DNA from 2 places in the Kitasatospora cineracea genome. Region 2 is predicted to be linked to the other one. Evidence: riboswitches for the same ligand, from Rfam matches in the RefSeq annotation. Region 2 holds a riboswitch; the other holds the start of a gene.
What was found. Region 2 has a riboswitch for cobalamin ahead of nicT (Nickel transporter NicT). Riboswitches for the same ligand answer to the same signal wherever they lie in the genome.

Region 1: it holds a riboswitch for cobalamin, as region 2 does, so the genes downstream of both, EDD39_RS32415 (cobalamin biosynthesis protein) here and nicT (Nickel transporter NicT) in region 2, are expected to answer to the same signal.

What each region holds. Positions count from the first base shown of each region.
Region 1 covers NZ_RJVJ01000002.1:1,393,324-1,397,865, forward strand. Annotated here, with positions in the region: gene EDD39_RS32410 (rhamnogalacturonan lyase family protein) at 1-1,901, shown strand, start outside; cobalamin riboswitch at 1,993-2,123, shown strand; gene EDD39_RS32415 (cobalamin biosynthesis protein) at 2,155-3,093, shown strand; partial or broken gene EDD39_RS32420 (cobyric acid synthase) at 3,215-4,542, shown strand, end outside.
Region 2 covers NZ_RJVJ01000001.1:4,114,611-4,119,152, forward strand. Annotated here, with positions in the region: gene EDD39_RS18720 (SDR family oxidoreductase) at 1-68, opposite strand, end outside; gene EDD39_RS42100 (TetR/AcrR family transcriptional regulator) at 169-735, shown strand; gene EDD39_RS18730 (Fpg/Nei family DNA glycosylase) at 813-1,619, shown strand; gene EDD39_RS18735 (DUF6445 family protein) at 1,704-2,396, shown strand; cobalamin riboswitch at 2,478-2,689, shown strand; gene nicT (Nickel transporter NicT) at 2,720-3,829, shown strand; gene EDD39_RS18745 (DMT family transporter) at 3,837-4,542, opposite strand, start outside.

The DNA of each region.
Region 1 (4,542 bases), on a different contig from region 2:
CGTCCGGCGCCACCGTGGGGTTCGGGTTCAACGGCTCGGTGCCGGGCGCGGCCGCAGTGCCCTCCTCGTTCACCTTCAACGGGACGGTGTGCACCGGGAGTCCGACCGCCACCCCGTCACCGGGCAGCTCCCCGTCGGGGACGCCCGCCGGGCAGGGGCGGCAGGTGGAGAAGCTGGACCGCGGGCTGGTCTCGGTGCGCAGCGGGACGGCGAACCTGGTGTCCTGGCGCTGGCTGGCCACCGACCCGGACGACGTGGCGTTCAACGTGTACCGGGACGGCGCCAGGGTGAACGCCGCACCGCTGGCCACCGCGACGGACTACCTGGACGCCGGCGCGCCGGCCGGGGCCTCGTACACGGTGCGGGCGGTGGTGGGCGGGGTCGAGCAGGCCGCCTCGCCGGCCTCGGTCGGCTTCGCGGACGGCTACCGGGACGTGCCGATCACGCCGCCGCCCGGCGGGTCGAACGCGAGCGGCTCCTACACGTACGAGGCGAACGACGCGAGCGTGGGCGACCTCGACGGGGACGGGCAGTACGAGTTCGTGCTGAAGTGGAACCCGACCGACGCCAAGGACAACTCGCAGTCGGGCTACACCGGCGACACCTACCTGGACGCGTACGAGCTGGACGGCACCCGGCTGTGGCGGATCGACCTGGGGCGCAACATCCGCTCGGGCGCGCACTACACGCAGTTCCAGGTGTACGACTACGACGGCGACGGGCGGGCCGAGGTCGCCGTGAAGACCGCGGACGGCACGGTGGACGGCGCCGGGCGGACCATCGGCAGCGCCACCGCCGACCACCGCAACTCCAGCGGGTACGTGCTGTCCGGGCCGGAGTTCCTGACGGTCTTCGACGGGCGCAGCGGCGCCGCGCTGCAGACGGTGGACTACGACCCGCCGCGCGGCACCGTCTCGGCCTGGGGCGACTCGTACGGCAACCGGGTGGACCGGTTCCTGGCCGGGACGGCGTACCTGGACGGCTCGCGCCCGTCGCTGGTGACGGCCCGCGGCTACTACACCCGCACCGTGATCACGGCCTGGGACTGGCGCGGCGGCAAGCTCACCGAGCGGTGGAGGTTCGACACCGACGCCTCCGGCAACGGCGCCTACGCGGGCCAGGGCGACCACCAGTTGGCGGTCGCGGACGTGGACGGCGACGGGCGGGACGAGATCGTCTACGGGGCGATGGCCGTGGACGACGACGGGCACGGGCTGTGGAACACCGGGCAGGGGCACGGCGACGCGATGCACGTCGGCGACCTCGACCCGAGCCGCCCGGGCTTGGAGGAGTTCAAGGTCGACGAGACCACCACCAAGTACTCGGCCTGGTTCGCCGACGCCCGGACCGGCCGGATCCTGTGGCACCAGCCCGACTGCGGCTGCGACAACGGGCGCGGCGTCTCCGACGACGTGTACGCGGGCAGCCCGGGCGCCGAGTCCTGGTCGTCCGGGGTCAGCGGGCTCTACAGCGCCCAGGGGCAGGACGTCGGGCGCAAGCCGGGTTCGGCCAACTTCACGCTCTGGTGGGACGGCGACCCGGTGCGCGAACTGCTCGACGGCACCCACGTCGACAAGTACGGCACCGCGGCCGACACCCGGCTGCTGACCGCCTCGGGCGTGCACGCGAACAACGGCACCAAGGCCACCCCGTCGCTGTCCGCCGACCTGTTCGGCGACTGGCGCGAGGAGGTGGTGTGGCCCACCACCGACAACCGGGCGCTGCGGATCTACTCCACCCCCGTGCCGACCCCGCTGCGGATCACCACGCTGATGCACGACGTGCAGTACCGGGAGGCCGTCGCCTGGCAGAACACCGCCTACAACCAGCCGCCGCACCCGGGTTTCTTCCTCGGCGACGGCATGCCGACCGCGCCGCGGCCCGTCGTGCACACGCCCTGACCTGGCACCTCGCCCCTCGGCGGCCCCGGTGGCCGTATGTGACCAACCCCTCCACCCGCTCGGTTGACTGCCTCGAACCGGGCGTGGTGGGATCTTCGGGCCAAACGGAGGCAAGCAGAGGAAGCCGGTGCGAGTCCGGCGCGGTCCCGCCACTGTGACCGGACCACCCCGCGCGGGGGTGACCGGAAGTCAGGAGACTCTGGCCCCCGTTCCGTCGATCCAGGGCGCGGACCCTGAGTGAGGACACGACGCCATGGGGGCTGCCCCGTACCTGGTGGGCGCGGCCGCGGGATACCTCGCGGACGCCCGGCTCGGAGACCCCCGGCGCGGACACCCCGTCGCCCTGTTCGGCACCGCCGCGGCCCGGCTGGAGCGCCGCCTGTGGCGCGACCACCGCGGGGCCGGGGCGCTGCACACCGCGCTCGCCGTCGGCACGGTCGCGGCCGGGGCGGCGCTGGCCGTCCGGGCCGTCCGGCGCTCCCCCGTCGCGGCCGGGGCGCTGGCCGCCGGGGCCGCCTTCACCGTGCTGGGCGGGACGTCGCTGACCCGGGAGGCCACCGCGATCGGGCGTTCGCTGGCGGACGGCGACCTGGCCGCCGCGCGCGAGCGGCTGCCGCACCTGTGCGGGCGCGACCCGTCGGGCCTGGACGAGCAGCAGGTGGCCCGGGCGGTGGTCGAGTCGGTCGCCGAGAACACCGCCGACGCGGTGGTCAACGCCCTGGTCTGGGGCGGCGTCGCGGGCGTGCCCGGGCTGCTGGCGTTCCGGGCCGTCAACACGCTGGACGCCATGGTCGGGCACAGGTCGGCCCGCTACCGGCGCTTCGGCTGGGCCGCGGCCCGGCTCGACGACGTCGCCGGGTGGCCGGGGGCGCGGCTGACCGCGCTGCTGGCCGTCGCCGCGTCCGGCGCGCCCGGGCGGGCCTGGCGGGTCTGGCGGCGGGACGGCTCCGCGCACCCGAGCCCCAACGCGGGCCAGGCGGAGGCCGCGTTCGCGGGGGCGCTGGGCGTGCAGCTGGGCGGCACCCTGCGGTACGGCGAACGGGTCGAGCACCGGCCGGTGCTGGGCGCGGGCCTGCCGCCGGTCGGCACGGCCGACATCGAACGGGCCTGCCGCCTCTCGCGCCGGGTCGGCGCGCTCGCGCTGGCGGCCACGCTGGCCCTGCGGGCACTGGGCGGACGGCGGCGCAGGTGACCCCGCCGCGGTGCGGGCTGATGGTGCGACTGACATTGCCGGCACGGGACTTCGGCATGCCGCCGTCCGCCGCGTGCGGTTCCGCGAGCCCCGGTCGGGGCGTCTCGAAAGGAGTTCGCCGGTGAACGGCGCGCTGCTGGTGGCCGGTACGACCTCGGACGCCGGGAAGAGTGTGGTGACGGCGGGGATCTGCCGCTGGCTGGCCCGGCAGGGGGTGCGGGTGGCGCCGTTCAAGGCGCAGAACATGTCGCTGAACTCGTTCGTGACGGTCGACGGGGCGGAGATCGGGCGGGCGCAGGCGATGCAGGCGCAGGCCGCGGGGGTGGCGCCGGAGGCGGCGATGAACCCGGTGCTGCTGAAGCCGGGCGCGGACGGGCGCAGCCAGGTGGTGCTGCTGGGGCGGGCGGTCGCGGAGGTCGGGGCGCTGGACTACCGGGAGCGCAAACCGGTGCTGCTGGAGCGGGCGCTGGAGTGCCTGGCGGACCTGCGCGGGCGCTTCGACGTGGTGGTGTGCGAGGGCGCGGGCTCCCCGGCGGAGATCAACCTGCGGGACCGGGACATCGCCAACATGGGCCTGGCCTCGGCGGCCCGGCTGCCGGTGGTGGTGGTCGGGGACATCGACCGCGGCGGGGTGTTCGCGTCGATGTTCGGGACGCTGGCGCTGCTGTCGCCGGACGACCAGGCGCTGATCGCCGGGTGGTTCGTCAACAAGTTCCGCGGTGACGCCCGGCTGCTGGCGCCGGGCCTGGAGATGCTGCGGCAGCTGACGGGGCGTCCGGTGCTGGGGACGTTCCCGATGCTGCCGGGCCTGTGGCTGGACGCGGAGGACTCGCTCGGCCTGGCGTCGGTGGCGTCCCGTCCGGCGGCGGGCGGGCCGGTGGGGGCTCAGGTGCTGCGGGTCGCGGTGGTGCGCTTCCCCGGCTGTCGAACTTCACCGACGTGGACGCGCTGGCCCAGGAGCCGGGCGTGCTGGTGCGCTGGGCGACCCGCCCCGAGGAGCTGGCGGACGCCGACCTGGTGGTGCTGCCCGGCACCCGGGCCACCGTCGCGGACCTGGCCTGGCTGCGCGCGCAGGGCCTGGCCGGGCCGCTGGCGGCGCGGGTCGCGGCGGGGCTGCCGGTGCTGGGGGTGTGCGGCGGCTACCAGATGCTGGGGCGGGAGATCGTCGACGCGGTGGAGTCGAAGTCGTCCGGCCCGGTGGCCGGCCTGGGGCTGCTGCCGACCCGGGTGGTGTTCGGCGCGGAGAAGGTGCTGGCCCGGCCGTCGGGGGTGGCGCTGGGCGAGCCGGTGGAGGGCTACGAGATCCACCACGGCGTGGTGGCGGTCGAGGGCGGCGAGGTGTTCGTCGCGGACGCCGCCGGGCGGGCGCTGGACGGCTGCCGGACCGGCTCGGTGTGGGGCACCACCTGGCACGGCCTGCTGGAGAACGACGCGTTCCGCCGGGCGTTC
Region 2 (4,542 bases):
GCGGCGAGCAGGTCGGGGACGAGGGCGGAGCCGAGGTGGCCGCTGGCTCCGGTGACGAAGACGTGCATGGGTGGACCTCCGGAGATCCGAAGTGATGAGACTTTGTCCCATCACCATAGCCCGCGGAGTCCGATGATGCGACCAAGTCCTGTCACGTAGAATCCGGGCATGGCCAGATGGGACCCGAACGCGCGCGAACGGCTGGAGCGCGCCGCGCTCGAACTCTTCGTCCGGCAGGGCTACGACCGCACCACCGTCGCCGAGATCGCCGAGCGCGCCGGCCTGGCCAAGAGCACCTTCTTCCGGCACTTCGCCGACAAGCGCGAGGTGCTCTCCGGCGGCGACGCCCTGGTCCGCCTGCTCACCGACGCGGTCGCCGCCACCCCGCCCGGGGCGGGCCCGCGGCAGGCCGTCGAGGCCGCGCTGGCCGCCGCCGGGGAGCGCGCCTTCACCGCCGAGCGCCACGGGGCCGTCCGCGAGCGCCAGCAGGTGGTCGCCGCCAACCCGGAGCTGACCGAGCGCGAGCTGCTCAAGCGCGAGGCCCTCGCCACCGCCCTCACCGCCGCGCTGCGCGAGCGCGGCACCCCCGACCCGGCCGCCGGCCTCACCGCCGAGCTCGCCCTGCTCGCCCTGCGCGCCGCCCTCGCCGCCTGGACCGCCCGCCCCGGCCAGGACTTCACCGCCCTGGCGCTGGCCGAGCTGGCCGCCCTGTGCGAAGCCGCCGCCGCCCTCTGAGGCGGCGGCCCGGGCTGTCCGAGCGGCCTGGGAGAATGGACTCCTCGCCACCACCACGACCGAGGAGTTGACCGCCGGTGCCCGAGGGGCATGTGATCCACCGCCTGGCCAGGGAGAACGACGAGCTGTTCGGAGGGCGCCCGGTGCGGGTGTCCAGCCCGCAGGGGCGCTTCGCGGAGGGGGCCGCGCTGATCGACGGGCGGGTGCTCGACGAGGCGGAGGCGCACGGCAAGCACCTGTTCCTGGGCTTCGGCGAGCACTGGCTGCACGTGCACCTGGGGCTGTACGGGAAGTACGACTTCGGGGCGGGCGAGGCCCCGGCGCCGGTCGGCCAGGTCCGGCTGCGGATGGTGAACGACAGCGGCTACGCCGACCTGCGCGGCCCGACCGCCTGCGAGCTGCTCACCCCCGCCGAGAAGGCGGCCGTCCACCGCCGCCTGGGCCCCGACCCGCTGCGCCCCGGCGAGGCGGGCGACGCGGCCTGGCAGCGGATCTCCCGCAGCGGCAGCACGGTCGCCGCGCTGCTGATGGACCAGAAGGTGCTGGCCGGCGTCGGCAACGTGTACCGCGCCGAGGTGCTGTTCCGGCTCGGCATCAGCCCGCACCGGGCCGGCCGCGAGCTGTCCCGCGCCGAGTGGGACGCGATCTGGGCGGACCTGGTGGCCCTGATGCACGACGGCGTGGCCGCCGGCCGGATCGACACCGTCCGCCCCGAGCACACCCCGGAGGCGATGGGCCGCCCGCCGCGGGTGGACGACCACGGCGGCGAGGTGTACGTCTACCGGCGGCACGACCAGCCCTGCCTGGTCTGCGGGACCCCGGTCCGCACCGAGGAGTTGGCGGCCCGGAACCTGTTCTGGTGCCCGCGCTGCCAGCAGTCCTGACGCACCGTCACCACGGCAAGCCTTGACGCAAGGTTGACCCGGTCTTGGGCGAGGGCCCGGAACGGCGCTCCTATTGTCGGGGCCATGCCCGCTCTCCCGTTCCAGGGGCCGCGCCCCACCCCGGCGCTCCCGGTCCTGCCGTACCGCAAGCCCACCCGGGGCCGTGACTACTGGGTGCTGGACGACGTCCTCCCGGACCCGGACGCGGTGCGCGCCCGGCACCTGGCGCGCACCGACTGGGACGAGGGCTACCCGCACCGGCCGGAGTCCTGGCCGGGCCTGCGGGCGATGCCCGGGCTGGAGCCGGAGGAGCTGGCACAGGTCGAGAAGCTGGTCCGGGAGGCCACCGGCGCGGAGCGGATCTGGGCGCTGGGCGAGGCCGAGGGCGGCACCTTCAACCACAACTGCGTGCAGGTGGTGGGCGCGGGGGAGTGCGAGCCGCGCCCGCACACCGACTCGCGCTCGCTGTGCCGCTACGCCGCCGTGCTCTACCTCAACCCGGCCGTCCCCAAGCGCTGCGGCACCAGCTTCTACCGGCAGAGCCTGCCCGGCGGCCGGCTCGGCGGCAACAGCGTGGTCGCCCCGCACAACAACCTGGTGGACGCCCTCGGCACCCGCTTCGTCCCGCCGGACTCCTTCACCGAGGACCTGGCCGTCCCGCACCGCTACAACCGGCTGCTGCTCTACACCGCCAACCTGATCCACACCGCGACCGAGTACCACGGGGCGGTGCTGGCGGAGAAGCGGATGACCTGCGTCTTCTTCTGGATGGCCTGACCTCCCGTCAGCGCGGCCCTGACCAGGCGTGATCTACGCCACCGGACCGGACGCGCCCTTGCCGCCGCGCCCGCGCCGGGCCTACGGTGGGCGGGCCGTGGTGTTCGGGAAGCCGGTGCACTGCGACCGTCACGAGAGTGTTCGGTCGCAGGAGTCCGGAGCGGCCCTCGCCACTGTGATCGGGGAGTCGTCGGCTCCCACCCCGTGCCACTGGCCGCTCGCGGTCGGGAAGGCCGGGAGCCGGCGCGCAACACCCCGTCAGCCAGGAGACCGGCCACGGCATCTCACGAAGTGATCCACGAGGTGCTGGAGCGTGAACGCGGATGACCGCGCCCGAATCGACCCTGCCCGGGGACAATCCCGGCTCCCCCCTTCCCGCCTTCCGCTGGCGGCGCGAGGACACCCTGCGCACGGCCGGGTTGATGGCGGTGATCCTGGCCATGCACGTGGCGGCGTTCGGGACGCTGCTGTTCCTGGTCGCGCCGCACCACTACGCCGTCGGCACCCAGGTGTTCGGCGTCGGCCTGGGCCTCACCGCGTACACCCTGGGCATGCGGCACGCCTTCGACGCCGACCACATCGCGGTGATCGACAACACCACCCGCAAGCTGATGGCGGACGGCCGCCGCCCGGTCTCGGTGGGCTTCTGGTTCGCCCTCGGCCACTCCTCGATGGTGGTGCTGATGGCCGGCCTGGTGGCCGGGGGCGCGGCGCTGGCGGGCACCCTGATGGACGAGGACTCCACCACCCACCGGGTGCTGGGCACCATCGGCACCACCGCGTCCGGCGCCTTCCTCTACCTGATCGCGGCGCTCAACCTGGTCGCCCTGCTGGGCATCTGGCGGGTGTTCCGGGCGATGCGGGAGGGCCAGTACGACGAGGCCGAGCTGGAGAAGCACCTGGCGGCCCGGGGCTTCCTGGCCCGGCTGCTGAACCGGGCCACCCGCTCGATCAGCCGCCCCGGCCAGATGTTCCCGGTCGGCATGGTGCTCGGCCTGGGCTTCGACACCGCCACCGAGGTCACCCTGATGGTGATGGCGGGCTCCGGCGCGGCCTCCGGCCTGCCCTGGTACGCGGTGGTCTGCCTGCCGCTGCTGTTCGCCGCCGGGATGAGCCTGTTCGACACGCTGGACGGCACGTTCATGAACTTCGCCTACCAGTGGGCGTTCTCCAACCCGGTCCGCAAGGTCTACTACAACCTGACCATCACGGGGCTGTCGATCGCGGTGGCCTTCGTGATCGGGACCATCGAACTGGTCGCCGTGCTGCACGACAAGTTCGACCTGGCCGACCCGGTCACCGGCTGGATCGCCGGCCTCAGCCTGGACAACGTGGGCTTCGTGATCGTCGGCCTGTTCGTGGTGGTCTGGGCCGCCGCGATCGGCTACTGGCGGATCGCCAAGCGCTCCCGGACGTTCGCGCAGGCGTCCTGACGGCGCGTCAACCGGTGGCCAGGATCAGCGTCCCGGCCACCGCGAGGCCCGCACCGAGCACCTGCACCCGCAGCAGCCGCTCCTTCAGCAGGCCGCGCGCCATCAGCGCGGTGACCACCGGATAGAGCGAGGCCAGCACGGCCGCCACCGCCACCGACCCCGGGGAGGAGGCGGCCGCGTACAGGCCGTTCGCGGCCACGTCGGCGACCCCGACGGCGGTCAGCGCGGGCAACTCGCGCAGGCCCGCCCGCAGTTCGAGCGACTGCCGGCGGGCCTGCGCGGCCAGCATCCCGGCGCCGACCACCGCGTTGGTCAACCGCTGCACGCACAGCGTCAGCAGCAGCGCGCCGCCCGCCCCGGCGTGCGCGACCAGCGCCAGCACCGCGCCGAAGGCGAACGCGGCGCCCAGCGTCAGCACCAGCACCCGCCGCCCCACCGCGGGCCCGCCGCGCTGCGGACCGCCCGCCAGCGCGACCCCGGCGACCGCCACCGCGATCCCCAACCCCTGGACGGCGCCCGGCCGTTCGCCGAGGAACAGGCCCACCCCGATCGGCACCAGCACGCCGACGGTGGCCAGCGGCGACACCACACCCATCGGCCCGAGCGCCAGCGCCCGGTAGAACGCCAGCAGCGCGAACGGGCCGATCGCGCCCGCCAGCACCGCGTACCAGAGGGCCGGCCCGGCCCCGCCCCACCCGCCGGTGGCGGTCACC